DNA from 4 places in the Bacillus sp. CGMCC 1.16607 genome. Region 1 is predicted to be linked to each of the others. Evidence: predicted binding sites of a transcription regulator. Region 1 holds the regulator's gene; each other region holds the start of a gene.
The links. The regulator Rex, encoded in region 1, represses fermentation and respiration genes when NADH is low (regulators of the CRP and FNR family bind a similar motif). The targets are predictions, from matches to a motif close to TTGTGAAATATTTCACAA.
Positions count from the first base shown of each region.

Region 2: the regulator Rex is predicted to act here: its motif matches at 3,356-3,373, upstream of ACFSO7_RS08755 (hemerythrin domain-containing protein).
Region 3: the regulator Rex is predicted to act here: its motif matches at 5,855-5,872, upstream of ACFSO7_RS23160 (cytochrome C).
Region 4: the regulator Rex is predicted to act here: its motif matches at 6,126-6,143, upstream of ACFSO7_RS13490 (cytochrome c oxidase subunit 2A).

Region 1 is NZ_JBHUJX010000014.1:13,196-20,659, forward strand. It holds gene groL (chaperonin GroEL) at 1-20, opposite strand, end outside; gene groES (co-chaperone GroES) at 81-368, opposite strand; gene ACFSO7_RS09495 (CPBP family intramembrane glutamic endopeptidase) at 686-1,420, shown strand; gene ACFSO7_RS09500 (YdiK family protein) at 1,475-1,678, shown strand; gene ACFSO7_RS09505 (redox-sensing transcriptional repressor Rex) at 1,779-2,426, opposite strand; gene moaC (cyclic pyranopterin monophosphate synthase MoaC) at 2,465-2,959, opposite strand; gene abc-f (ribosomal protection-like ABC-F family protein) at 3,101-5,026, shown strand; gene tsaD (tRNA (adenosine(37)-N6)-threonylcarbamoyltransferase complex transferase subunit TsaD) at 5,622-6,644, opposite strand; gene rimI (ribosomal protein S18-alanine N-acetyltransferase) at 6,644-7,093, opposite strand; gene tsaB (tRNA (adenosine(37)-N6)-threonylcarbamoyltransferase complex dimerization subunit type 1 TsaB) at 7,109-7,464, opposite strand, start outside.
Region 2 is NZ_JBHUJX010000012.1:302,853-310,316, forward strand. It holds gene ACFSO7_RS08740 (class I SAM-dependent methyltransferase) at 1-368, opposite strand, end outside; gene ACFSO7_RS08745 (hypothetical protein) at 725-1,849, opposite strand; gene ACFSO7_RS08750 (RNA polymerase sigma factor) at 1,839-2,411, opposite strand; gene ACFSO7_RS08755 (hemerythrin domain-containing protein) at 2,741-3,250, opposite strand; gene ACFSO7_RS08760 (dienelactone hydrolase family protein) at 3,533-4,126, shown strand; gene ACFSO7_RS08765 (GNAT family N-acetyltransferase) at 4,328-5,131, opposite strand; partial or broken gene ACFSO7_RS08770 (cupin) at 5,331-5,686, opposite strand; gene ACFSO7_RS08775 (DUF1904 family protein) at 5,786-6,115, opposite strand; gene ACFSO7_RS08780 (GNAT family N-acetyltransferase) at 6,205-7,101, opposite strand.
Region 3 is NZ_JBHUJX010000036.1:146,022-153,485, reverse strand. It holds gene ACFSO7_RS23185 (ABC transporter ATP-binding protein) at 1-512, opposite strand, end outside; gene ACFSO7_RS23180 (ABC transporter permease) at 509-1,306, opposite strand; gene nosD (nitrous oxide reductase family maturation protein NosD) at 1,270-2,610, opposite strand; gene ACFSO7_RS23170 (hypothetical protein) at 2,607-3,176, opposite strand; gene nosZ (Sec-dependent nitrous-oxide reductase) at 3,319-5,190, opposite strand; gene ACFSO7_RS23160 (cytochrome C) at 5,237-5,692, opposite strand; gene ACFSO7_RS23155 (Crp/Fnr family transcriptional regulator) at 5,931-6,674, shown strand; gene ACFSO7_RS23150 (NERD domain-containing protein) at 6,970-7,464, shown strand, end outside.
Region 4 is NZ_JBHUJX010000019.1:220,560-228,023, forward strand. It holds gene ACFSO7_RS13455 (acetolactate synthase large subunit) at 1-252, opposite strand, end outside; gene ACFSO7_RS13460 (hypothetical protein) at 407-1,009, shown strand; gene cyoE (heme o synthase) at 1,063-2,004, opposite strand; gene ACFSO7_RS13470 (hypothetical protein) at 2,294-2,869, opposite strand; gene ACFSO7_RS13475 (SCO family protein) at 2,873-3,505, opposite strand; gene ACFSO7_RS13480 (cbb3-type cytochrome c oxidase subunit I) at 3,733-5,430, opposite strand; gene ACFSO7_RS13485 (cytochrome c oxidase subunit II) at 5,445-5,906, opposite strand; gene ACFSO7_RS13490 (cytochrome c oxidase subunit 2A) at 5,919-6,065, opposite strand; gene ACFSO7_RS13495 (sensor domain-containing protein) at 6,474-7,464, opposite strand, start outside.

The sequences.
Region 1 (7,464 bases):
AATTTAATCTCTTTAGCCATTGTAAATTACCTCCCAAAAAGTTTTTTTCGTCGTTTTATATAGCGTAGCTAAGCTGGCAATTACTCACCAACAACAGCAAGAATGTCGTTTTCACGAATGATCAAGTATTCAGTACCTTGATATTTCACTTCTGTACCTGCATATTTTGAGAAGATAATGCGGTCACCTGTAGAAACTTCTAATGCTACACGTTCTCCATTATCAAGCACACGGCCAGTACCTACAGCAACAACCTTTGCTTCTTGAGGCTTCTCTTTCGCAGAATCTGGTAAAAGAATACCGCTTGCAGTTTTTTCTTCTGATTCAACAAGCTCGATGACAATGCGATCTCCTAGTGGCTTTAACAATTAAAACAACCTCCTCAAATGATATGTAATTTTCTTATTTATTAGCACTCTCATCACTTGAGTGCTAACACATTTTATATATTAAAGAATCTTCTATTGATTTGCAAGTATCATGCATAAATTTTTTCTAGTTAAATGTCGACTTTTTTAGACAAGTATTTTGTCCAATGGCAAGTTTGCACAACTCTATTAGTATAAGTTTCTTACCTATCAAATATTCCATTAGATTCGATATCCCTGAGTGGTTCTAATTGATACAAACCATGTTTTATGAGTAGAATGTATATATAGAAGTATTTTTAAAGGAGAACAAACTGTTGAAGAAAGAATATTGGATCATTCTCATTGTTTATATTGGAATGCAGTTCTCAAGCTTTATCGGGATTCCGCTTCTTACTATTCTAGGAGAAATATTAGGAAAGAATCCTGAAAGTTGGGCGGTCGCCTCTGTGTCCTACTGGCTGCTATTTAGTTTTACTATTACAACGATCATCATTCTCTTCATTTTGCAAAAAGAAATGAAGCAAGACCGACTGGAACGAAATTCGCTTCCTTTTGGAATTTCCTTATTATGGGCAATTATCGGTATTTTTTTAGCCTTAATTTCTCAAACCATTGCTGCGAATATCGAAAATTTGCTCGGAATTGAGCCGGGGTCAGAAAATACAAAAGAAATTATGGAAATCATTAATCTATTCCCATTTGTCATCATTGTCAGTTCCATTTTAGGCCCTGTATTAGAGGAAATCGTGTTTCGAAAAATTCTATTCGGGTCTCTATACAAGCGATTTAATTTTTTCCTCTCTGGGTTAATCAGTTCGGTTATTTTTGCACTCGCTCATATGGAGCCGGAACATGTATTGCTTTATTCGGCTATGGGGTTCACCTTCGCTTTTCTTTATGTAAAAACAAAGCGAATCTGGGTTCCGATATTTGCTCATGTCTCGATGAATACATTTGTCGTACTTATTCAGTCCATTTTTAAAGAAGACATTGAGAAAATGATGCGTGATGCTGAAAAAATTCAAGGATTCATCTCACTTTTTATGTAAACAACCTAATACAAGAACTCCACTTTTTGAAGTTCTATTTTTTTGGAGGGACAAATGAGACAATCACCATTAGGATCTGGCATCCTCTATCTTTTGCTAGCAGCTTTATTTACTTATTTCGCCATACAAAACGTTCGAGAAGGCGGTTGGGATTTCTTTTCTTATCTATTAGTCATTTTAGCCACCTTTGATCTAGGTTCAGGTCTTAAAATGATCGCCTTTCATTTTAAACTAAAAAAAGCTCGACCAAAAAAATGAGTCCGAAAATGGACTCATTTTTTAATGTCTAGCGCAAGCGTTCTAAACCCAACGTACAGGATGTATTAGTGTCGATAATGCGAAAGAACCTCCGAGTTTTTTATTCCTCTTCACTCGAGTAATGTTTTAAAAAGTAAATCAAACTTTGTAACTCGACCGCTAAATCAATATGATGAACACGAATCGAACTTGGAACAGCTAGACGTGCAGGGGTGAAATTCAAGATTCCTTTCACATTTGCTCTTATTAGCTTATCCGTGATCGTTTGAGCAACGGGTGCAGGAACAGTCAGAATCGCTACCTGGACCCCCAATTCCACTAATTTTTCCTCAAGATCATCCATGTGGAGAACTTTCACATCACCAATGAAGGTACCTACCTTCCCTTCATCTACATCAAAAGCAACTTCGATCTTTGTGTTATTATTTTTCAAAAAATTATAATTTAAAAAGGCCGTTCCTAAATTCCCCACTCCAATTAAAGCAACCTTTGTTAGCTCATCTTGGTCTAGTGTTTTGCGAAAGAACGATAATAAATAATTAACATTATAGCCATAGCCTTTTTTCCCTAACGCCCCAAAATAGGAAAAGTCTCTACGAATTGTAGCGGAATCTACTTTCACCGCTTCACTTAATTCAGCCGATGAAACCCTCTGCTTCCCAGAGGAATGTAAATTTTTTAAAAATCGATAATATAACGGCAGCCGCTTTGCCGTTGCTTGCGGTATTTTCATCTGCTCATTACTCATGTACCATCCCATCCCCTACCTCATCAAATTTTGCTTATCTATTTTACATCATTCACTCTTTTAAAATCACCATTTTTTCCACCTGTTTTTTCTACAAGAAAGGTTGGCCCAATGACCATTCCTTTATCTATCGCCTTGCACATATCATAAACAGTCAATGCACATACGGATGCTGCTGTTAGTGCTTCCATTTCTACACCCGTGTTTCCTTTTGTTTTCACAGTGGAATATATATGTAAGAGATAATCAGTCTCTATTTTTTCCCATGAAAAGGATAAGTCTATCCCAGTAAGAGGGATCGGATGACACATCGGAATTATTTCCCACGTTTTTTTACATGCCATCACAGCCGCAACTTGAGCGACAGCCAGAACATCACCTTTTTTCATCGTTTGATTTGTGATTTTTTCATATATTTCTTGATTTAGTCGAATACTTGACTGAGCAATAGCGGTTCTAACTGTTTCGGGTTTATCACTCACATCCACCATTTTTGCTCTGCCGCTTTCGTTAAAATGTGTAAGCTCTGCCATGTAAATACTCCTCCCAACCTAATCATACACTATTTTTTTACATCTGTGTGTGATGTTTGTATACCCCTTCACATATTCAACATTATTGCCGATATGTGTAGATTACGATACACTTATCTTAAGTAATTGAGGTGAAAATTGATGATTTTATTACAAGTTAATCAGCTATTTAAACATTTTGGTGCTGAAACCATTTTATCGAATATAAAGCTTGAAATTCAAACCCGTGATCGTATTGCCCTTGTTGGCCGTAATGGTGCAGGTAAATCAACTCTATTAAAGATTATCTCTGGTCAAATGAGCTTTGATTCAGGCGAAATCATTAAACCGAAAGATGTGACCATCGGTTATCTTGCCCAAAATACAGGTCTTGAGTCTGCTTTATCCATCTGGGAAGAGATGCTGACTGTTTTCAAGCCATTACAGCAGATGGAAAGAGAATTACGTCTACTTGAGGAAAAAATGTCCGATCCAACTGTTTTGGAGGATCCGGCTTTATACGAGCGCGTTTTGAAAGATTATGACGTCCTACAAATTACATTTAAGGATTCAGGTGGATATCAATATGAAGCTGACATTCGTTCTGTGCTTCACGGGTTGAATTTCCAATCCTTTGATTATTCTACGAAAATTGCCACTTTAAGTGGCGGACAAAAGACACGGCTCGCTTTAGGTAAGCTTCTTTTAACAAAACCTGATATCTTAATTTTGGACGAGCCTACGAACCATTTAGACATCGAAACTCTTTCCTGGCTTGAACAATATTTACAAACCTATAATGGCGCGATCTTAATTGTTTCGCATGACCGTTATTTCTTAGATAAGGTCGTTACACAGGTTTATGAAATGTCACGTAACCTTATTCAAAAATTCCTTGGTAATTATAGTACGTATCTCGACCAAAAAGCAGAACAGTATGAACGGGATCTGAAGCTTTTTGAAAGGCAGCAAGACGAAATTGCTAAGCTGGAGGATTTTATTCAGCGAAATTTGGCGCGAGCAACGACAACAAAACGTGCGCAGTCGCGCAGGAAAAAGCTTGAAAAGATGGACCGATTGGACCGTCCATTAGGGGATGAAAAATCTGCTTCCTTCCGCTTTGAGATCGAAAGACAAAGTGGCAATGAAGTTCTCAATTTAGATCAATTGGACATTGGCTACAAGCAGGAAGCTATCTCCAAAGATCTGAGCTTTCGATTAACACGTGGGGAAAGTGTAGCTTTAGTGGGACCAAACGGGATTGGAAAATCAACCTTATTAAAGACACTTATCGAAAAACTCCCTCCTCTCTCAGGGGGAATACGACTTGGTTCAAATGTAACCATTGGCTACTACGACCAGGAGCAGGCAGAGCTCTCCTCAAATAAGAGAGTGTTAAATGAATTATGGGATGACTATCCATTAAAACCTGAAAAAGAGATCCGCACTATTTTAGGGAATTTCTTATTTTCTGGTGAAGATGTTCTTAAAATTGTCTCCACACTTTCAGGGGGAGAAAAAGCAAGATTAGCCTTGGCGAAACTAATGATGCAAAAATCGAATTTCCTTATCCTCGATGAGCCTACCAACCATTTAGATTTGGATAGTAAGGAAGTATTAGAGAATGCACTCATTGATTATCCTGGAACAATTCTCTTTGTCTCTCACGACCGTTACTTCATCAACCGAATCGCCACGAAAGTGATTGAACTAAGTGAGCAGGGATGTAAGGAATTTTTAGGGGATTATGATTATTTTGTTGAAAAGAAAGAAGAAATTATTGAATTAAAAGCACTTGAACAAAAAGAGAAATCAGCTTCCATTGGTGCAGTCGATAAAGCCGATAAAAATACTTTCCATCAAGATAAAGAGGCAAAAAAACTTGAGCGTCAACGAAAGCGAAAATTAGAAGAAATCGAATCAAGAATCTCACAGCTTGAAGAAGAAATTGAACAATATGAGCAGCAATTATGTGATCCAGAAGTATTTCAACACCATGAAAAAGTGCTCGAAATTAATATGAAAAATGAACAAGCAAAAGTAGAGCTAGAAAGCCTAATGGAAGAATGGGCGGAGCTTGCTGATTAAGAAAAGCGTAAGCGCCCGATAAGTGACGTATGGACTGGTTCGCTCCGCAATCTAGCTGCGGCTCCTAGCCCCTCGAGGTCATAAGCCACTCCTGACAAGAAGGTAAAAGGCAACCTTCTTGTCTGGACCGTCTTATGCTTGTCAGGGCTGGTCAGTCGCCTCACTTTTTGATGCATGAGATAAAGGAAACACGAAGAGCGATAGCGATTCGATGTTGACTTATCATAAGGAGGAGAGGGACAGTATACTAGTCGCTGGGCGCTGGAGCTGGACAACTTTAAAAGTCCAAATAGTTATACTCCCTAATATGATAAGAAGAAGAAGCACGTGCTAATGTGCTTCTTCTTTTTTATCATATATTCCCTTTATAAGGACAAATGTCATAGAAATATATTATTTATACAATAGTATTTAGAAACTAATCCACAATACTATGCACAATTGAACGTTTATTCCTAAGGCTATCAACAGACTTATGCACATTATCCACAAAAATAATACGTTTTTTCCACATTATCCACAAAGTTGTGAACAAAACCTTCAGATATCCACAAAAAAATCCTCCTTTATGAAAAAAGAGGATTTTTATCTATGATTAATTGTGGATTTCTAAATCTAATCCTGGATTTGCATTTAAAGCCATATCTGCTCTTTGGCCCTTTTCAAATAGTACTGTGCCCGCGGCTGCAATCATCGCTGCATTATCCGTACACAGGGATAAAGGAGGAAAAATTAGCTCAACATCTTCAAAATTCTTAAATGCTTCACTTAGGGCTGTACGCAATCCTTTATTTGCAGCCACACCACCTGCAAGCAGCACTTGTTTCACTTGATATTCCTTTGTAGCTCTTACGGTCTTTGTTACCAATACATCAATCACACTCTGTTGAAAACTCGCGGCTAAATTTTCTGGTAAAATGGTCTCACCGCGTTGCGTTAAATTATGGACTGTATTGATTACCGCAGATTTTAATCCACTAAAACTAAAATCATACGAGCCTTCCTCTAACCAAGCTCTAGGCAAATCAATCGAAGGTTTCCCTTCATGGGCTAAGCGATCAATATGCGGCCCACCAGGGTAAGGTAAATTCAATGTACGTGCCACTTTGTCATATGCTTCACCAGCAGCATCATCTCTCGTTTCCCCAATTACCTGAAAATGACCATGTTCCTTCATGTATACTAGTTCCGTATGTCCACCTGATACAACAAGTGATAATAACGGAAAGTTCATTTCCTTTACAAGCTGATTCGCATAAATATGTCCTGCGATGTGATGAACAGCTACTAGAGGAATATTATGTGCAAATGCTAATGCTTTTGCCGCATTTACTCCAATTAATAAGGCACCCACCAAACCCGGCCCTTCTGTAACTGCAATGGCATCTAGTTCACTGAAAGAGAGTTCAGCTTGCTTCATTGCTTCCTCAAATACGATTGTCATTTGCTCTACATGATGACGAGAAGCAATTTCAGGAACGACTCCACCAAACCTTTTATGACTTTCAATTTGAGATGCAACGACATTAGCAACAATTTCTCTTCCGTTTTTAATGATTGCCACAGCCGTTTCATCACAGCTTGTTTCAATACCCATTATGAAAAGATCCTTTTTCATTAAATATTCACCCACATTACTAAGGCATCTTCAAGATTATCACTATAATAATTTTTTCGAATACCACCATTTTTGAATCCATACTTACGATATAAATTTTGAGCAACCGTGTTGGAAACCCTAACCTCTAATGTTACTGTTTTAGCTCCCATTTCTTTGACTGTTTCCATTACTTTTGCTAATAGTGCATCACCTAAATTTCTACCACGATATTCGGGTAGAACAGCAATATTTGTGATATGCGCTTCATCCACAATCATCCATACACCACAGTATCCGATAATCTTCTCATTCTCTTCTAGTACCACATATTTAGCAAACTGATTATTATGTAACTCATTGTAGAAGGATTCCTTACTCCATGGTACAGCAAAAGATAACTTTTCTATATTTACGATTTGATCAATGTCCTCTTCTTGCATGAATCGAAATAATAATGAATCATTCATCGAACTCTTCCTAACCTATTTAGTCTTTTCTAAACCTTTTGCTTCTAGCCACTTCACTTCAGCTTCCGCCATTCGAATATAGTTTGGTACAAAGCTATGGATATCTTCAGCTAGCCGTTTACTTCCCAATAAGCCTAATTCAGCTGGACGTGGATTTTGCAAGGAGACATCTGCAAATATTGCCTTTTCTCCTAATCCTTTTTCTATCACTTCTCGATGAATAGGTAAATCATTACCTACAAATAAAATATCCTTGTCTAAGGTAATTAAATGGTCTACCCAGTCAGATGTCAGTACATTTTGATCTGAGATTATTGTTTTTATTTCACTTTTATCATATTGATATAATCCAGTATAAATTTGACCTCTCC
Region 2 (7,464 bases), on a different contig from region 1:
ATCGTATGAACAGTATAAATCTTGTCAAAAATATCATTGTCAAAAGGTAAATCCTCTATATCAGACTGTTTTACATCCATTTGGCCCGTTTCAATAAAATTTTGGTTTAATTTTCTTGCTGCCCTAACCATTTCTTTAGAAATATCGACTCCGTAATTTTTTCCATTAGTTTTATGATGTGCAACTCTATTTAAAGTGGAGCCATTACCAATTCCAATCTCCAAAATACTTTCATTTCCCCTAATATCTAACAAATTAAATGTCCAATTATTTATTTCATAGTTTCCCTTTTCCATATACTTTCCAATCCATGTTGAAAGAAAACCATTAGGCTTTTTCAACTGATTTCCTAGCCAAATTTGAAACATAATACCTCTTAATTTTTGTACATTTTTTCATAATCAATAGTTGTACTCACTTCTAAAATTAATATAAACGCTTGACCATCATCGGAAGTCTAAGAGCAACTAATATATCGTCTAATAGATTATGGATCCTCTAGCAACCGTTAATATAAATTCACTATAACTAACAAACGTTAGTTATTAACTATTTTTTGAAACCTTTTTCCAATTGATCACATGCTCAACAGATAGAAGAAGCTGAAGCACTGCGTATTCCGTTATTTTTTAGTGAGAAAAAATACATTTAGTATTCCATAAAAAAACACCCTTCTTTATAAAAGAATGGGTGTCAAATCTAATCAATGCTTAGCAAAAGCGAGCTAATTTTGTATCACTTTCAATTCCTTTTTATCAGTGCTAATAATGACGATTTTGTATGGTTCTTCTTGAATCTGATGTTTGACTTCAGATGAATCTAAAAACTCTTGGATGGTTTGAGCAAGTTTGTTGACTACTCCTTCAATGTCTTTATATGTGGATGGAACTGTAGTGCGGACTTCTATATAAAAATAATCTTTTTTACTTGAATAGCCTACACTATCAAATTGGTAGAATTCTGTTTTAGCGGTTAACCCCTCATGTATCGTATGGTAGATAGGCAGAAACTTTCCTTCTCGTTCTCTTGCCTTTTGGTCAAAAAGATGCACCTTGACCTCGTATTCTCCCTTATTCTCACTTCTTAAAGCTTCTATTATAGCAGTTTTGATCTCTTTAACTCTTGTTTCTGTATTAGGGATATTTTCCAGATCAATTCTACCTAATCGAACGCCAAATCCACCTTTGCTATAGCCATATGATTGTAACACGTCTTCTACGATCGCTGAGACTTGTTCAAACTCCTGATCTTCTTCTGGTGGGTTTAGCATTGAATCTTTAAAGAATTTCCCTGTTTCAGGGTCATTAACTATCTTTACAGTAAAATGTTTATGATTTCTCTTAGTTACCTCTTCGACAATGGATTGGAGGGTCTCTTTTACCTCAGCAAAATATTCCTCTGTGTCAAGTACAGCAACGGTGACTTCTTGTTTTGTATTATTTACACTTACAACAATATTGGAAGGGCTAAAATCACCGTTTTCGAAAAGTGCTTCGTTTATTTCCGAAATCAAAGGTTTTGCTTCTATTTTCTTTTCAAATACTAAATGTAAATAAGGGATGGCTGCAGCTATTCTTGCAACAGTTGGAGATGTGAATGCTGCTCCAATAAAGAGACAAAAAGAGGCAGCGATTACGATAGAAAAATAAACAACTTTATTGCTGGTCTTCCTTTTGTCCTTTTTTACACGATGAGTAAAATCGATCCAGTCTTTCTCCACTTGTACTTCTATCTTATGGTCAATCTCTCCATTCTCATAACGGTTAGGCAAATCATTAATGAATGTTTCCAGAGAATGAGGGACCATTAAGTCATTCAATGATTGAAAATCTTCGTTCTTATATGCCATTCACCTTTACCTCCTGTAAAATATGAGATTGCTTCATGATTTGCGCCAACTGTTGTTTTCCGCGTTTCATTCTTGTTTTGACGGTATTTTCATTTTCTCCAAGAATGAGAGAAACTTCCTTTACGGTCAGATTTTCATAGTAATGGAGATAAAGAGGCAAACTCTGTTCTCTTTTCAATTTCATGATATATCCGATCACTTCCGCCTTATTTTCCTTTTGAATCACAACCTGCTGTGCCGATGGATCACTATCAGTTACTTGAACTTCTGCATGCTCAATATCATTATGTATACGACGGTTAATCTTTCTATAAATGTCTATCGAACGAGAATAAACTAGACTGAAAAACCATGCACGAAAATTCGTTATCTCTTTATTCTTCATAATACTTATATAAGCACCCTCTAAGGCATTTTGTATGGCATCTTCTGCATGTTCTTTTGATTTAAGAATTAAGAACGAGGTTTTAAAAGCAGTTGGCAGAAGATTCTTCACAAGCACGCTAAATGATTCTTTATCTCCGCTCCTTATTTTTTTTATTAACTCTTGGTCTTTATTCATGGGGACCTCCTCTTTCAAGTGATTACATATAGTAAACGAAATAAATGGTTTGTTTGGTTTCACTTTTTGAATAAATAAAAAAGTTTTTTATGTAAAAGTACCTTTTGACGTAATTCCTAATATTCTCTTCTTTCAGTTTAACGGGTTGTGAATATAATGATAAGGCTTGAGGAAGGAGAAAAAAATGAGGAAATTCAAGATTAAGCTGGGATAGGGTTAGACGAAGGTTTTACTGTTTTTTGGGGGATAAATACCTTAAAAGAAAACAGCCTAAACCAAAAAAACCGCTCCTAAATAATAGCGGTTATCTGAAAGTTTGAAGGCGATGCTTATCGTTTTTGTAGAAATTGATGAAGAATCTCCATCTCGTCAACCGATAAAATGTTCTCCGCCAATGGAAACAACACTTTTTCTTCGTTAGCGAAGTGTTGTATTAAGGTAGCATAAGCTTGAACGGCATATACGGTAATCCATTTTGCGTCATTTTCATCAATGGTTGATCCTTTACTTTCAGCTTCTGTTAGAAAATCCCGTAGATGCTGCTCTACTTTCTCATGTTCAAATTCCATCATTTCGATTGTTCTGTCCGATTCTCCGAGGTGGCGTCCTATCAAAGGGAACAACCCTTCTTCTTCTCGTTCGGAATGTGCCTTTAGCTTATCATTGAAAGCAAAAATTTGCTGGTACAATTTCGTAAATAATTGAGCCACAACAGGGCCTGACTCGAATTCGATCTCTTCAGTGATCTCAAAAAAACAATTCATATCTGCTCTTAACGAAACATGCTCATCTATTAATTGTTGCAGTGGAGCACTTAATACAACGTTTGTAACCTTCATCGTCAAATCCCTCCACAATCGCTTCACTATACTTCAAAAAGGAAAATATGGCTGTGGCATAATTTATTAAACTACTCAAAGCATACGCCAAAAGAGTTGATTTTTTTGTGATAGTAATCACACAAAAAGCATTGGTACGTCCAGTAGCCTTAGGAGAATTGTTGTTTACATCCAGTAACATCCAGTCTAGTTTTACAATTGAATTTATACTGTATGAAAGAAATAACGATACAGTTTATACTAATTGTATAATGTGAAAAAAGGGATAATAAGGGGTATAAAATGATAAACATACACATTAAATCAGACACTTTAATCATTGTCGTTCATGAAATTTATGGAATTAATCAGCATATAAATCATATCTGTCACTCGTTATCAGAACAAGGGTTTGATGTAATTTGCCCTAATTTATTAAGACAAGAAGCAGCTTATGATTATTCACAAGAGAAAGTTGCTTACCTTAATTTTATGGAAAACATAGGTTTTAACAATGCCTATGATAAAATTAAAAGTGTATTATTAGAAATTGAAGGTAAATATAAAAAAATATATATTATCGGGTTTAGTGTTGGGGCAACGATTGCTTGGTTGTGTAGTCAGGAAGAATGTCTCGATGGAATTGTCGGATACTATGGTTCACGAATTAGGAATTATATAGAAATAGATCCACAATGTCCTGCAATGTTATTCTTTCCGGAAAAGGAACAATCATTTAACGTTGATGAGTTAATTTCATGCCTAGAAGTAAAGAATATTAAGATACATAAATTTTACGGACAACATGGATTTAGTGACCCATACTCTTCTAAATATAATGTAAAATCAGCACAACTAGCATTTAGCAAAATGGTTGATTTTTTTCTTAAACATTGAACATCTCTTTGATGTGAGAACCATTGATATTCCAATAGTTCACACATCAAAGAGATGAACGTTTGAGCAATTTTTATTAAGTAAATTTCAATTAAATGAAAGGTACATACACCGGGAAATCGTTTTCTCCTAACAATCTCATTGTGAATGGCACCTTCGACTACACCAAATTTGAAATGTTTGATTTTGTTTTATAATCATTCAAATACTTTCTGATTCGATTCGATCTTTCACTACTTGAAATTTTAATAATCTAGTTTTCGAAACCATTCCAGCACTTTCTAGAGTTAACTTAGAATTCGTATTGTAATACCAACAGCCACAAATGGGTATTAAGTCATTAAGATAGCACCATTCTTTTAAATTATTTATAATAGTTCGACCGATTCCTTGCTTTCTATGTTCCTCATTTACAAACATACCAACACTTGCATAACCCTTTTGCAACATACTTTTTTCGATGATTCCTGCACCTAGTAGATGATTTTCATTCATAAAAACAAAAATCTCACCAGCTGCAATTCGATCATTTAATCGATCAAAAAAATCCTGACTAACTTCAATAATGCGCTCTGCATCACTATGCGAAGCTTGTCTTAATTTACCGCCTGCAAATAATTTCTCTTTTTTACTCGGAATTTTGCTGTCTTGGAAAAAATATGCTTGTTTAGTCATCTTGAAATCTAGATCTAGGACGGTACTTAACAAAAACTCATCGCTTGTTGGAACAAATATTGATGAAATCGAATGGGATGAAAGAACATGTTCTAATACCTCGCGGCTTTTGCTATACATAGGAACCTTTAGAAAAAATTGTGTCAGCAAATCTTCATTTAATATCGCAAAATAGCCAATTACGTCTTCGTTGACATTGATTTTATAAAAGATAGAGCTTAAAATTCGTTCCTCAAAAAATGAATCAATTGGCGATTGTAAGGTAGATACATATTCTTGGATCATATCTTTTAATTCACTTTTGTTGCATTTCTGAAAATCATAGTTCATTTCACGTGCTCCTGTTAAAAAATATTTTAAAATTACTCTATACTATGAAAATGGACACCACACTTTTTACTCTTAAATAATTATTGCTTAACGGTGTTGTGTTACTGCTACTTTACGTATACATAGAAAAGATCAATTTTATTGCCGTTCAAAAAACCTCTACAGTGAGTCCTTTTGAGTATGAACTACAGAATAACGCCTATCTCTTTAACGGCATAAATAACTCAGGAGTCAATTCTTCACTTTCAATGACAATAGCAGTTAACCCTACATTTGTTTTCGTTTCGTGCCATTCATCTTTTTCCCAAAAGACAGCATCCCCAGACTCAACTTTAAAATATTCATCCTTTTCATTGCGGATATAACCCTCTCCGTTCAATACCAAAAGAAGTTGCGACACTACTGCTTGATGATAGCCTACGATACCATTTTCATCTAAGTGCATACATCCAATGTGAGTTGGTTTACTTGTTTGAATTATACTGACATAATAAAATCCGAATTGAATTTTGAAATCATTTTACCGCTCTCTTTGTTAAATCTATAAAATTCCATATTTAACCTCCTGTAAATAGAAATATTTGATTAATATTGGCACTCTTCTCTTAACTTCAAGTCTTTTAGCTCACATAGTTTAAAATTATGTACTCATTATTATTTAAATTTTTTCCCGTTCAAATAATATGCAGACTCTAAAAATACTGTAAAGGCGATTTCCACCTCATCAATACCAAGTGAATGAATGTGTTTTGTTGTAATTTTTGCAAATTCATCCTGAATCTCCTGGCCACGGTCAAACCATTTCACTTCTATGAATGGAAATCCTGGTACCTCCTCTTGATTAAAAACAAATGTAGAGGGGATGATTTCTAATGTGAAATTGTCCTTTTCACAATTACACAGAACAGCTAATTCTTGGACCAATGGTGTACTTATTTTTTTCACTTGATTAACGGTTATTCCTTTAATAATTAATTGTGGCATTTGGCTTCCTCCAATATAATTGAAAAATTAGTGTCTTTTTAAGTACATTTAACCTTTTCGATCTATTAAACTATTTTTCTCCTTTATAACTAGTTCAAATGAAATTCATAACATGTAACGGCTTCAACTTGTTTGAAGCCCTCTTGAATATATAATGCTTTTGCTCTCTCATTCTCACCATTAACAGATAGAACAGCTCTTTTAAAGGATTTTTCTTTGGCAAAATGTAGGGCAGCCCTTAATAACACTCTTCCTAATCCTCTACCTTGATACTCCGGAATAATAGCAAGCGGTCCGATACTCATGATTGGTTCTCCCTCATATTCGTCTACCGATCCCCTTACAATGCCAACAGGTTTGTCCCTATGGAATAAGATCATCATTCCGCCTTCTATATATTCCTTGCTCAGTACCATTTTCGTAACCATTTCAGGAGTGATTGGTGTTTCACTTCCCTTAAGCTTTGCAAATCCTGCATTTCGAATTTCACACCATATTTCTTCATCATTTCCCGGTATAAAAGACCGTAGGACATATTCATCTGGTAAGCTATAACCCGATACTACTAAGTTCTCTTTTACAAGCATGAAGGAATATCTCTCTACAGTAAAATTCAATTTTTCAATGAACTCCATTACTTTTTTATCCGTTGTAGGAATAAAGATAAATAACTTATCAAGACCACCAGTATGACTTAAAAGAGCTTGCATGAGCGACTTATAGCAATCTATTTCCTGAATTTCCGAATGAAAAATTCTAAAACGTGCTTTTCTACCTCTTCTAAAATAATCCGTCATTATTAATGAAGCTGCCGCTATTATCTCCCCATTTGTATCCGAAATAATATATGTAAGATTTTCATCATTAGGTTCAAATTCCTTTAAATCCTCGTCATAAAGAAATGAGTCGTCTACCTCTTGTCTATGTTTCTTGCAATAATTAATAAAATCCGCTATCCTTTCACTATTCAAAGCCTCAATCTTCATTTATTTCCCCACCTTTACAATATTTTAGATAAGTCCAATTTATTTTGAAATATTTCTTTCTAAATTTCATCAAAGAACAAAGTTATTTTAAGTATAAAAATCTATAGTTCTTCTAGTACCATTATCCGTTATAAAATTTGATCGTTTCCTCTTTGGAATTTTAATATGAACAGCGCCTTTGAATCGTTTTAATGGCAATGTTTCGCCACAGGTAGCAGTTCAATTGCCCTTTACTTTATTTGGAACTTTGATTATAATTTTAATAGATAAACATATACTAAAAAAGAGCTCCAGCTGTAACTGGAAGCTCTTTATACAGCTTACTGCAGTTAGTGCAGTGGCCAGAGGGCGAAATAATCCACC
Region 3 (7,464 bases), on a different contig from region 1:
TCCAATATCTCTTTTCGACCGATGGGATCAAGTCCACTTGTAGGCTCATCTAAAATTAAAATGTTCGAATCTTGATATAGTGTAATCGCAAGTCCTAGACGTTGCAGCATACCTTTTGAATACTTTTTAATTGGGAACAGGCGGTCTTCCCACAGTCGCACGGATTTTAGCACCATTTCTATTTTTTCTTCATTGATTTTTCCGTTCGAAGCCTTAGCGAAAAAAACAATATTTTCATAGCCAGTTAAAGTAGGGTAGAGGGCAAATTTTTCAGGCAAGTAAGCAATGCCGCTCTTCCAAATATCACGACCGTGCCTTTGCAGGGCACCATTAATAGTAATCTCACCTGTTTTCACAGGGAGGAGACCAAGCAAGCTATTTAATAGTGTTGACTTGCCAGCGCCGTTTCGACCGACGAGTGCACAAACCTCATTCGTTTCAATTTCCAAACAAACACGATCAAGTACCACTTTTTTCCCGAAGGACTGTGTAAGATTTTCAACTTTAATCATTCGACACCCTCCTTACGATGGAAGATCAATGCCAGAAGATAAGAAATCATGACCCATACCACTATATTTCCAAGTAAAAAGACGGCTGGGTTTGCCCATAAAAAGTTTTGCAGTAATTTGGACATATGACCGACGGATACCACCCCAATTCCACCTTCCAAAAAGATACGGGCGGCTTGAAATGGATTTAAAAAGTAAAAAAGGGAGAAAAGCTTTACATTTTCATATGTCACTTTTTCCAAAAACGATAGCATCATAAAGTCATGTAAAAAGAAGAAGTAAAACCAGACGAAAATCGTCAACCCAACAATCTGCATCCGGGAGCGACTAATGCTTCCAATGAATGTTCCAAGCATTAGGAAAACAATCATGACCGAGCATAGTGCAGTAAGAAAAAATAAATAACTTTTAACATCTAGTATGAGTAAAAACTTTAAAGGAACTAAATAAATGAAAAACCATATGAGAACGGGATTAAGAAACACGACGATAATGCTCACACTTTTCTTCCATAAAAAGCTGGCAAAGGTTTCTCGTTTCGTCAGTAGCATTATCAGTGTTTTCTGCTCTTTTTCTTGGAAAATGGAAAAGGAACCAAGGAAGAGGCAGAGAACGGGAATGAAATAAATAAGTGTATCAAATAGATGTAAAAGTAAAAAGTAAAATCCTTGATCCACGGCAAGAACAGACGATTTATACATCATGCTGATGGATAATAGGGCGATAATGCCCATCGCCAGCCATAGTCCTTTACCTCTTATATTTTCTTTCCATTCCTTCCAAATATAGTACATAGCTGATGTCTCCCTTTGTATAAAATGGCTAATAGAGCCAATCCGATAACCCCATACAAGCCTAATCGATTTTCATTCTCATTGGAGGAGATAAGTGGATGTTCATCTTCAAACATGACTTTATCTCCATTTAAAAATTCGTTCATTTTTTCGTAAATTTTGAGAGCAGGACTTTTTAAGAAAAAAGAGGTGAGTTCTTGATCCTCCATTAATTGATAAAGGGAGGAACGATATGTGACAGGGAAATCTCCTAATCTATCCTGATTCAAGTCTGGTAATGGAAAATCGCTTCCCCAGTCATTTCCTTTGCCATTTCCACTCCATCTGTTTTTCCCTTGCCCACCAAGGGCAACCGCTGGGATGGTATTCTCCGTAATTTGGTTTTCTGTGAAAACTTGGTCGTTGGAGCTTGCCCAAAGCTCGATTCCAATTTGATTTTGGATAATTTTATTTTTGCGAATTGTGTTTCCAGTTGATTGATCAATATATAAACCTCTTTGATTTAAATAAAAGGTATTGTTTTCAACGGTAATGTCATTGGCTGATAATAGTAGAATTCCAAAGGAGCGGTGGCCATAATTAAATAAAAAATGATTCTCCTTTAACTCGATTGATTTTGAGTTCATAATAGCAGCCCCGCCTGTATTCATCGTAAATGTATTGCCAATAAAGCGATTTTCGTCAGAGTACATATAATGGAGGGCATATCTTGTTTTTGTAATGGAATTTTTAATTGTTTCATTGCCGTTGCCATAATCAAAAAACATTCCATCCCGGGTTCCTTCAATGGTGTTATGTTCAAGCAAATTATCATTGGCGTAATATACGTGAATACCGTTTCCTTGCCCCGCAATCTCCCCTTTTCCTAAACCTTTAATATCCACATATCGGATTTTATTTTCATGGGCCTGACTTAAATAGATTCCGTGAAAAGAGTCACGAATAATGATATGCTCAATCGTATTTCCGTTAGAGTGAATCTTAATGGCAGCAAACTCTTCTGGGGAGTTTCTGTTCATACTGCTGTGGGTGACTTTTAAGTGACTGATTTTTACCCCAGGCGCTTTAATGGAAATGACATTTCCTGTTCCATCGCCTTTAATAACCGTTTGATCAGTGCCGATAATTTCGATTGGTTTATCGATGACAATATTTCCTTCATACGTTTTGCCCTCAAGCTTTAATACATCTCCTTCTTTCATTGCATCAATTTTCTCTTGTAATCTATCAGCAGCCTCCGTTGCAGATGGGAAGAACCAGATTAAAAAAGGAATGATGAAAAGAAAGAGCTTTATGTTTTTCATGACGGTTTTCGATCCTTCCATAAAGGAATTAATAATAGTACAAAGGCCGCAATAATAAAATAAGTGCCCATTTCTAAAGTACTGTAAGTGACAAAATTAGCTAAAGTATTCTCCCCAATGATCGGCGGGATAAATGGGTCCACTTTAATAGGAGCGGTGGGACTTAAATTCGTTCCGAAATTTTTTAACCAACGATAAAGGTCAAAAACGCCAAGTGCACCACCAATGATGAACATTCCAATTAATCCGAAAAGAATCGATTTTTTTCTTAATATGGCTGTAAGAGCTGTGAGTGCTGCTAAACCGCCAATTAAGTATTTAAGATATTTCAGCTCTGGAAAGTTGGCTTCACTAAATTCCGACATACCGATGTAATGGTTTAAACCGTTAACGATATCAATTTCCCCTTTTAATTTATCTGGGTAGACAATAATATTTAATCCTTCTGGATATTGGGGAGCAATAAATTTCATAGCCCACCATGGGAAAAATAGGGATGCGACGATTAATCCGGCTGCAATAAGAATGAATATACTTGATGTGATAGATAATTTACTGCCATTCAAAGGAACCACACCTTTCATTTAAGAGAAGGAGGGTATCAAGATGATTGATACCCTTCTTGAAAATTGTCCAGCGCAAGCGTCCTAGCCCCGATGTACAGGATGGTCGACAATGCGACAGGACGTCGCGCTTTTCTTATGATCATTAATTTTTAGGTTTAACTAAGAAGTATCCAGTCATTTCTTGGTGCAGGGCTGAACAGAAGTTTGTACAGTAAAGTGGGAAGGTACCTGCTTTATTTGCTGTAAATTTAACTGTATTTGTTTGTCCTGGTTGGACTTCGATGTTTAAGTCGTATCCATTGATGGCGAATCCATGAGTGATATCTTGGTCGAAGTCAATATTTGTTAAGTGAATCGTCACTTCATCGCCTTCATTTACTTCGATTGTATCTGGACGCTTCGCTTTTGAATCGAAGATAAATTTCGAACGCATCGCAATGCCGTATACATCTACTTTGTTACCGTTACGAACAATCTTCGTTTGATCTTGCTTATAAACCGCCTCTTTGTTCTTTTCATCTTTCGGGTAAACGGTGATTGTTTTGATCTTGTCTGCTTTAATCATTTGTGCATAGTGCGGCTCTGGGTTAACCGGTGCGGATTGGATGACTTCCATTTTGTCGCTAATATCAATTAATTGCATCGACTCTGGATGTGAAGGTCCTACCGATAAATAGCTATCTTTCGCAATTTTGTTTAATGCGACTAAGTATTTTCCATCAGGAGCAACCGTGTCGCCCTCAGCAGCAACAGAGTGACCTGGTGAATATTGGACAGGTACGCGGTCTAATGTTTCACCTGTGTTTGGATCCCATTTCACAACTTCAGAAGAAATGAACATGGTTGTGTAGGCCATTCCTTTTTCATCAAATTGTGTATGAAGAGGTCCGAGCGCATTTTCAGGGTTTACTTCTCTTTCTACAACCGAATCATAGTTTAAAATGGGAATCCCATTACGTTCGCCAGCAAAGTCTTTATTTTCAACTGCTTTGAATGCCTTTTCAAAAGAGAAGACTGTCATTGCTGGTGCAAGTTTTCCAGAGGCGATAAAGCGTGTTCCATCAGGAGTTACGTCCACGCCATGTGGTGATTTCGCAACAGGAACTAAGTAAATTCCGCCTTTATGCTTTTCTGGGAAAATCATTTTTTGACCTGTGACTTCGTCGTATTGACCGTCCTTCACCATTTTCTCAAGCTCTTTCCAGTTGAAAAGAACGATAAAGTCGCGATCGGCTTGGGAAGCATTAATTTCAAGATTTGTTGTCGCTTCTTCTGTGTTGTATGTAGTCATAACAGCCCAGTCACCTGACATCTTTTTACCAGCGTCAGAAAGGTCATAGGACCAAGGTGGAAGGGCGACTTGATAGGCAATATTTAGCTTCTCGGATTTTTCATCAAAGGTTACTGCGGACATAACGCCTCTGTATTTATTGCTGTAATCATCTAACGGTGCATATTCATGACCGATCGGCACGGCAAAACGTGTTGGTAAGAACATGTACTCAGTATTCTGAGTAACGAAAGCGGCACAGTGAGGACCACTTGTGTTCGGAACACTTATAATGTCCCGAGTAGTAAAAGTTTCTAGGTTCATAACTGCAGCACGGCTATTTCCGACGTCCGTTGCAAACATGTATTTTCCATCATAATCACCATCTGTTTCTGAGAAAGCAGGGTGATGAAGGTCTCCCCAATTGTAGCCGCCCATCATTTTTTTAGAATGGGTGTCGAATCCGTAACCTGTTGCCGAGTCTGGTGAGAAGACAGGAACCGTTCGGATATGGCGCATGGACGGAACACCGTAAATGAACATTTGACCAGAGTGACCACCAGAGGCAAATAAATAGTAATCATCTTTTTCCCCGAATGGTACATATACCTTTTCTGCATTGCTTTTGTTTCCGTTATCCTTGGCAGCCTCGCCCTTTGGTCCTGGTGAGAAATCCGCGAAAAAAACGGTCGCTGCCATTAGCCCAGCAACTAAGCCAGATGCAGCCGGAATCCACTTCTTCATTAATAAAGCACCACCTTAATGATTTATAAAATTTTTATTACTACTGTTATTTAGATGAAGCCTCTTTCAATAAATCAACGACTTGTGTAATTTCTTCATCTGATAGTGGACTACCACCGATGACGCTTGACATAACAGCTGATGTAGGTTGTTTTAGGAATTCGTTAATTGGTTTACCATGCTTGCCTTCTACATTGTTAAAAGCCTGTGAAAGATCTGGACCTGTTGCTCCGCCCTTTAGATTTAAGGCGTCAACGGAGTGACAGCCTAGGCAGCCTTTTGAAGAAAGAATACCTCCGTCGGCAGCAACTGTTTCCGTACTTTCCTCTTTGTTTGTGTTTTCGTCCTTGCTTTCAGTGGCTTGTTTGTCGGGGGTATTGGACTCGGTAGTAGCAACGTCTTGGTCATCGCTTGATTTTCCGCCGATGATATCGAAAGCAAGGTATCCAATTCCTAAACCTAGCAAAGCTGTTATGACAAACTGAATAATGGCTTTTTGCACTTTTATCCCTCCTATTATCCGAATTACATTTTTATCCTACGTTTTAAGAGTTCTAGAGAATGTGATATAGTGCACATGATTTGGAAATATCTGTGAAGGAATTGTGTGTTTTCTGTGAAGGTTTTGTGAAACTGAATTTTTCCAAATAATTCTGTGTATTTATTGTGAAAAATATCACTTCGAAATCATTTTATATTCGTTACTCTTTTCTTAAGAAGAAAGTAATGGAGGTGAGGAAATGTACCGTCAGGAAATGATCGAGCCTCATTTAGCAATTATTACATTCGCTGAGTTGGAGCCATTTATAAGAAAAATTGAGATATTCAAGCATTTGCCTAGTGCCGTCCTTTCTGGAGTTGTTCAAAGAATTAAAAGGACCAAGTATAAAAAGGGACAACGCATTATCGAGGAAGAGACAGAGGCAGAAGGGGTCTTCTTCGTCTTCTCGGGTTCAGTTAAGCTAACGAAACAAGATGAACAAGGTAATGAAATGATTGTTTGTATTAAGAAAAAAGGCGAAATCTTTGCTGAAGCCTGTTTATTTAATCAGTCGAGTACTTGTTACCCAGCTACGGCAGCTATGCTGGAGGATGGGGACATTGCTTTTTTGAATAAGAAGGATTTAGAACTTGAGCTGTTAAATCAGCCAGAGCTTGCGATCCAGATGATCCGTTATATGAGCGAACAATTGCAGGAATTTACAGCTACTTTAAGAGATATCGCTTTACTGGATGTCTATACAAAAACGATTAAAACGTTAGAGCGTCTTGCACAGAAATTTAGAGGAGATCTATTTTCGCGCGACCCGATAGAAATCCCTTTGAATGTACAAGAATTTGCGACGGTTGTGGGTGTTTCCAGAGAAAGCATTAGCCGCGTCTTTTCAAAATTGAAAAAAGATGGATTTATCGATTTGCGCGAACGAAAAATTATTATTACAGACTGGTGTTTGTTTTGTTCGTTGATAAAGCCAGGGTATTAAAGTGTGTGGTCGACCTAGCTTGTCTGGGTCGGCTTTTTTCTGTGGAAAAAGTCAGAGTTTGTGGAGGAAATGTGAAATCGGCGGATATAGTTGGGATATGCGCGGATATAAAGAGAAAAGGGTCGGATATCATGAGGTAATTCGCGGATATATCGTTAAAAAGGTCGGATATAAATCCTTGCTGATGTGATTAGCCTCTTTTTTTGCAAAAGTTCTTCAATTTGTCACATTTTCTAGTAGGAATGGACACCCTTTTGTGGAAAATCTACATAAAACGTATAAGAGGTGATACAGTTTGGTCATAAAAGATCGGTTAATCCCGGAAAAAATTTTACTATTAGCTGCTTTACTAAGGAGAGTGCCCATTCGTCATCCGAAAAGGCATTTAATCGAACAGGAACTCTATCGAAGGATTGCAGGTCTACGAGGAGAAAGAGAGGTAGATAAGAAATTAGAACGAATCTCTCAAACAGACTTTTATATTTTTAGAGATCTACGTCTCCCAATCGGTGACCACTTTTTTCAAATCGATACACTTGTCCTTTCCCCATGCTTTGCACTTATCATTGAAGCAAAAAACATTTCTGGTACTCTATATTTCGATCTTGATAAGCATCAGTTAACTAGAAAAAGTGATGATGGTAGGATTGAAGCATTTTCAGATCCAGTTTCCCAAGCTAGAATGCACCAACAACAATTAACGAAATGGTTCAAAAAGCACAAATTTCCTCAATTACCGATCGAATTCCTCGTGACCATTAGCCATCCAAAAACGATTATTCATGTCACT
Region 4 (7,464 bases), on a different contig from region 1:
TGCAATTCCTGTTAATAAGTTGATAGCTCCAGGTCCTAATGTGGCTAAACATACTCCAACCTTATTTGATAATCGACCGTAGACATCTGCCATGAAAGCAGCACTCTGCTCATGCCGAACAGTGATATACTGAATGTTTTGTGATTTTGACAAAGAATCAATTAGGTCGACTGTTTCTGAGCCCATGATTCCAAATATATACTCGACCCCTTCATTTTCTAAACATTGAACCATTAAATCTGTAACCTTCATCGTCCTCTTCCCTTCCAAAAATAGGTCAATAAAACTGTTTGAAATTAGTTTTATCCAATATTTTCTTTTTCATGTTAAGAAAAGCGGAAGCGCCTTTATTAGCCCCAATAAAGAAGACTAAAAAAAGTTTGTATAATTCACTGGCTAGTCAAGTATGATTAAGTTAGAAATTCATTTTTATGGGGTGGAAATCGTGTATTTGTTTTCTACTATTACTCATGAAACCCGATCCATTGTACAGTCTTTTAGTAAAATTTCTAAAACAAAGCGAATGATTATCGGTTCCATATTTAGTTGTTTGGCCGCAGTATTCCAAATGGCGGGTGGTCTTCTGCCGGTTGTAGGATACTTTATTAGCCCTTTAGCAACTGCACCTATTCTGATTTGTTCCATTTTTTCTAAGTCATTCGGATTATCTTCCTACCTACTAACCATATTATTACTACTAGTTCTGGAACCAAGTGAATTGATCATTTTTCCTTTTACAACGGGGTTACTAGGATTAGGAATCGGATTTGCCTTTCACTATTTCGAAAAAAGGTTAAGTATTATTTTGAGTGGCGCTATCTCATTAACATCTGGAATCACCATATTATTATTCGGCATGCAATTTCCCGTTTTAGGACCAAGTGTTTCTCATGATTTTGATCTATTAATGATCGGATCCATTTTTTTATGTTCCATTTTTTATAGTTGGCTATGGGTTGGCTTCGCCTTCAAGAATATTAAAAAATTTCATAAAAGTTTATGGACATAAAGAAGCAGGGACCTTCACTGGCCCCTGCTTCTTTATTATTCATTAAAAAAGTATTAAGAAAATATTGGAAGTGTGACAATAACAGCCATTAGGAATATGATCGTTATATAATTCACTGAATAAATGAAATTCACGCGCGCCCATTTTAGATCATCTTTTGTGAAAAAACCACTAATACACACAACTAACCAGCCAATATTTAGTGCGGTCGCAATGACAATAAAGGCTGTACCAAGTGACCCTAAATAAAATGGTAGTGGCAGTAAGCCCACAGTATAAATAGCCATTTGCCGCTTTGTCATTTCGAAACCGTGGACAACTGGAAGCATCGCTACTTTTGCTGCTTTGTATTCTTCATATTTTCTTATGGCAATTGCAAAAGTATGTGGCATTTGCCAAATAAACAGGATCAGAAACAACATAATCGGAACGACATGAAAACCTGGTGCAATGGCTGTCCAGCCTATTAATGGTGTAACTGCACCTGAAATACTTCCAATAACTGTATTAAGTGTATATCTTCGTTTAGACCACATCGTATACAAAATAACATACGTAAACCAACCAACGAATGCGTAAATAACTGATTCAAAGGTCGTAAATAATAATAGAATAAAGCCAATAATAGTTAGGGCAATTCCTAATGCTAAAACCACTTTAAGAGAAATATTGCCTGTTACAGTTGGACGGTTTTTCGTTCTTTCCATGATTGTATCAATGTCGACATCGTACCAATTATTAAGAATAAGTGCTCCAGCCATAACTAAAGTACTTCCGATTAATGTTAACCAAAATAAATCCAAGTGATCAGCTAATGATGCATCGGTAAAATAGAGCGCTAACCAAAAACCAGTAAATACTGGTAAGACATTTGCAATTAAAACAATTCCTTTAAATAATGACTTTAGATCAGAAAGCAAACTAAAAAAACTTCGACCATTCGATAAAGCCGTTCCCCCAACCTTCTGTTGAGAAGGTATCTCATATTTGCTCATTTAATATCCTCCTCTAAGAAGAAATCATACATTTGCAATGATACTGTATTTTGGACAGATTGTCATTTCAATTACATATATTTAGAAAAGAATATGATGGAAATTTAATTAGTTGATAGAAAAGCGGAAGCGCACTTGTAAGCCCCGATAAAGTAGACTGGTCGATTGGCTAGAGTTACGTCGGGGCTGAGACGCTTGCGCTGGACAATTTTCGTAGTCCGGAAATGTTATACTTTTTACTGAAAAAAGACACTCCAAATCGAGTGCCTTTTCATTTATATTTATTATTTTAGGCATCCTCTTCTACCATTTCATATTCAGAAGGGTCAATGAAAAAGGTATAACCTAAATAGATAACCATCCCTATAGCTGTTGTTAAAAATCCCCAGCCTAGAATAATTTGGTCAATCACCAAATAGTTATTACATAATTGGTCTTGGGATTGAATGTACAACCATCCTAATCCTAAAAATAGGATAGTAAAAAAAATAATGATGATATTTTTCCCTCTTGCCCCAAGCTTTTTCCAACTATCCCGTAACGGAATTCCCGCTAAAAAAGGTAGACTTATAAATTTAAACATTTCTACACCTTGTACCGTTAACGCCTCATCCATTGTCCGCGGAAGCATCCAATACACCATAACAATTGAAAAGAGGATCATTCCGGGGACTCCATCACTATTCCATTTTTCAAAAAATCCTTTAAATCGTACTTGGAAAAAACGTGCCATTAATAATCCGGCAATAACGAACATAGGCATTTGCATATGCATATGCATGATCATGACCGATTCCATAAACTTTGCTACAGGAGGAATAATTAAAAAGATAAATAACAATAACCCATAGAAAGATTGGTTCATCGTTTATTCCCCCTTTCCTTCATTAAGGATATTGATAATCGTTTTAGCTGCTTCATCAGGCTTCGTATAATCCATCACATTAACTAGGTTACCTTTTTTATCGACTAAATAAAAAGCCGAATTATGCGCAAAATTTCCATTTCCATCTGGAATAACTGTTACTCCGAACCTTTTTAATAAAGAATCTAATTCGGTTTGGTTCGGAATTCTTGCCATTCGCCAGGTTTCCCCATCACTATTAAAGATTTCTTTATATTGATCAAGTCTTGCTGGATCATCTCTGGTTGGGTCGAAGCTAATACTTAGAAATACAATCTCTTTTCCTATATTTTCACTGGGTAACAAATCGTACACTTGACCCATGTTTTTTTCCAATTGAGGGCATACCGTTCCACACGAAGTATACATAAATGTGATCAACACATATTTATCTTTGAACTCAGAAATAAAATATTCCCGTTCCTTGCTATCCTCCAACGTTACTTGAGGAAAGCTAGGCTTATCATCAATGAGTCGATTGACTCTCGCCGTTTCAGCTGTATAGGCTGTAAAACCATCTGTTCCAATATAAAATAAAACAATTCCAAAAAAGAAAACGAATAAATATGAAATGACAGTTTGCCGATTTTTAATCATATCGACCACTTCCCAAGTTAAAATTTCCAAATAAGTGTATAAAGAGATAGCCCTAGACACCGAGCTATCTCTTTTTTAAAAGATCATTTTTTCTTTTCTAACTGTCCAGCTCCAGCGGCTAGCCCCTCGAGGTCAAAACCCAATCCGTCATGAAGGTTAAAGAACAACCTTCAAGCCGGCTCGTCTTTTGCTTGTCGGGGCTGATCAAGCCGCTTCCGCTTTTCGTTTTACCAAGTCTTAAAAGGTGGTGAACCTGGAGGTGCATTTACAATCATATCTACTACTGGAATTACATAGGCCATTGCGACAACGATGATCATAAGTACAACCCATAGTCCCCATCTTTCTGTCCAATATGGAGTTTTCGGTGCATTCTCTTCTTCTTCTGCAACTGGGAACTCTGTTACTCCTTTTGGTGCAAAGAACATCATATTAAATACGGCAAACACCTGAATCAGAACAGCAACCGTTAACACGGTTCCACCAATAGCTAACATCATCATATATGGATCCCAGCCTAATGTTGTTGCAAAGTCACCATATGTTGTATAGGAAGTTCTGCGTGGTGCACCAAACAATCCAACTGTGTGTTGAGCGCCTGACATTAATACCATACCAATTGTCCAAAGAATCGTTTGGATAATACCTAGTTTATTTATTTGAGGTGTTAGTACACGTCCTGAAACATAAGGAACTAACCAATAAGAAACTCCAAAGAATGTTACGGCAACTGTTATACCTAATGTTAAGTGAAAATGGCCAACAACCCAGAGAGTGTTATGAACAACTTGGTCTAATTGGTTTGTGCTTTGAACAATACCACCTGCACCAGCTGGAGCAAACGCTGCCATACCGATAAATGGAGCTAAGAAGCGAACATCACCCCATGGTAATTTCTTAAACCAACCAAAAGCACCTTTTCCACCTTTTGCTCTGCCTGTTTTTTCAAATACTCTAAACATCGCGTAAGCTGTCATCAATGATGGGAAACCGATTGCTAAACTCATAAATACGTGCATAAATTTGATTTCTGGTGAAATCGCAGGGTCTACGATTTGATGGTGGAATCCACCAGTAATATTCATGATTACTAATGGAACGATAACCATACGAGTTAGTAGGTCACTCCAGCGATTACCACCGATTATTTTCGGCACGATGACGTACCATACAGATACAGCTGTTAAATACCAAATATTAACGGCTGTGTGTCCAAATGCCCAAAATAATGTACGTGCAAGCATTACATTAATTCCATCAACCCAACCATGAACCCATGGAATGATCATGAATAGTACTTCTGCTGCAACAAATAATGTAGATCCTACTAAAAGAACATGAACGCCTGTAGCAAAGTAAGCTAAAATTGGTAGGTGTTGGCCTTTATGGGCTTTTCTCCAATTTGCTACTTGAATAAAGATACTGATTGAATTCGTCCAAATACCTAGTACGATCAGAACTAATCCATAATAGAAAACTGGATGTGCTGCCAATGGTGGATAGAAGGTAAACATAACAGAAGCTTCACCTAGTATAATCATGGTAGCAACCATTGCAACACCAAGAACTTCTAATGCAAAGCCAATCCAAGCCATTTTTCTAACGACCGGCAATAGACCGCCTAATGTATGGGAAACACCTGCATAGAAGTATCCAATAGTAAAAGTGGCGCAAAAGACTAAAAGTAACAAAATTCCATGTGCGCTTAATACTTGATAATAATTAAGCCATGATGGCAACTCTAGCAGACCAGCACGGTTCAAACCTTGAACTAATCCTAATAGACCACCAAGAAGTAATGCGATAAAAGTGACAGATAAATATGATTTCGTTATAATTGCATCTTGCAGGTTTGCACCTAGAACCTTATTTGTTTTTTCTTTAAAGACAGATTTCGTTTTTCCTGTTTGTAAGACTGATTCCACGGTTCTTCCCTCCTTTATTTAACTGTTATCGTTGTACTCATTACTTGGTGGCCGGCACCGCAATATTCATTACATAACACAAGATACTTACCAGGCTTATCAAATTTTTGTGTGATTTTTTGAATATGTCCTGGCATAACCATTGCGTTGATATTCGTGTTAGCCACTTGGAATCCATGTACAACATCCTTTGATGTTAAGGTGAAATGTACAGTCGATCCTGCCGGTACTTCAATATTCCCTGGGTTAAAGCTAAAAATCTGAAGCGTCATAACGACTTCATATTCATTTTCACCAATCTTTTTAACACCTGGTTGATCGAATGGGGCTGTTTGATCTACTTTTTGTGGATCAATCGTTTCTTTATGACTTGGTGGTTCCATTCCTAAGGCAAATCCTTGGTAACCTGTAATAATCATAAAGATCATGATCATACCGAAACTTAAAGCAAGCCATATTTTTTCATCTTTATGCATTTTCTTTCCCCCCTATACTCTAGCCATAAATAGACCGAATAGTACAAAATACGTAATAAGAATGACTCCTCCAACTATTCCTACAGAAATCCACGTCCCTACTTTCGAATCGTGGTCTTTATCTAACTTTTCTTCACGGTTAACTTTTGTAGTTGCCACTGAAAATCAACCTCCTTATATTGTTCATACTCATATTTTAAATGCGAATCATTATCAGCGTAGTGAACTGAATCACATGCAACTGTGATTTTACTAACACTCCAAATAAAAAAGCAGCGAACAACCTCTTCAAAGGTTTTATCGCTGCTTGTTCTTGAACACTAGATTCACATGTATCATTTGAGATAAACTTTCACTCCTACTTCCCACCTCATTCAAATCAATATTTGAATATCAATATAGTCAGTTCATGCAGAATTTACTAATTTGCCAAAAAATATTCAAATATTTGTTTGAATGATTTCATACACATTTTTCATGCAAATAGGCAGCAATATTACTCTTCTACCAAAAGAAGGTGACATCCGCTGCCTTTTTCCTATTTACTATTTATACTAAATAATCTCTCTACACATTAGCCGAAAAATAGTGGCTTCCTTGTGTTTGGAAAAACCAATTAGCAAAATCTAATTGAGCCAATGGCTGACTAATGTAATAGCCTTGAACTTGATTGCACTTAATTTCATGTAAAAAGTCTATCTGACTTATTGTTTCTACACCTTCGGCTATTACTGTCAGTTGTAAATTGTGCCCCATTTCAACTATGCTTTTTACAATGGCCTTTGCTTTTTCATTTTCAGCTAGTTCTAAATCCCGAATAAAGGTCCTGTCCACCTTTAAAGTATCAATAGGTAAATCTTTTAAATAACTAAGGGAGGAGTATCCCGTTCCAAAGTCATCGATTGAAATTTTTATACCCAAATCTCTTAGATCATAGAGCAGTTGAATAGCATGATCAGACTGCTGCATGATACTTTCTGTAATTTCCAATTCTAAATTTTCCGGTCTAAGTTTTGTTTGGGCTAATGTAGTGCGAACGATTTCGACTAGGTTGGGTTGGTGGAGCTGTTTAACAGATAGATTCACAGACATTAATATATCGATTCCATTATCCTTCCAAGCATTCAATTGCCTACATGCTTCGGCGATTACCCACTCTCCAATTGAATCGATTAACCCTGACTCTTCTGCTATTGGAACAAATTCTAGTGGGGATATAATACCAAGCTCAGGATGCTTCCATCGTAACAACGCTTCCGCACCAACCACTTCTCCATTGGTAATACAACATTTTGGTTGGTATAGAAGATAAAGTTCTTTGTTTTTAATTGCCTTTCTTAGTCCTTTTTCAAGCTCGATTCTTCTTGCATACATTTCTTTCATATCTGAATTGTAAAATTGAATACGATTATGATCCTTTTCTTTTGCAAGATAAAGGGCTGCATGTGAATTTTTTTTCAATGCTTCCAACTCAGTTCCATCCTCTGGGTATAAAGAAATTCCTATTCTTGGTGAGAGGTAAAACTCCTGCCCTTGAATTAATAGCGGTTCCGATATA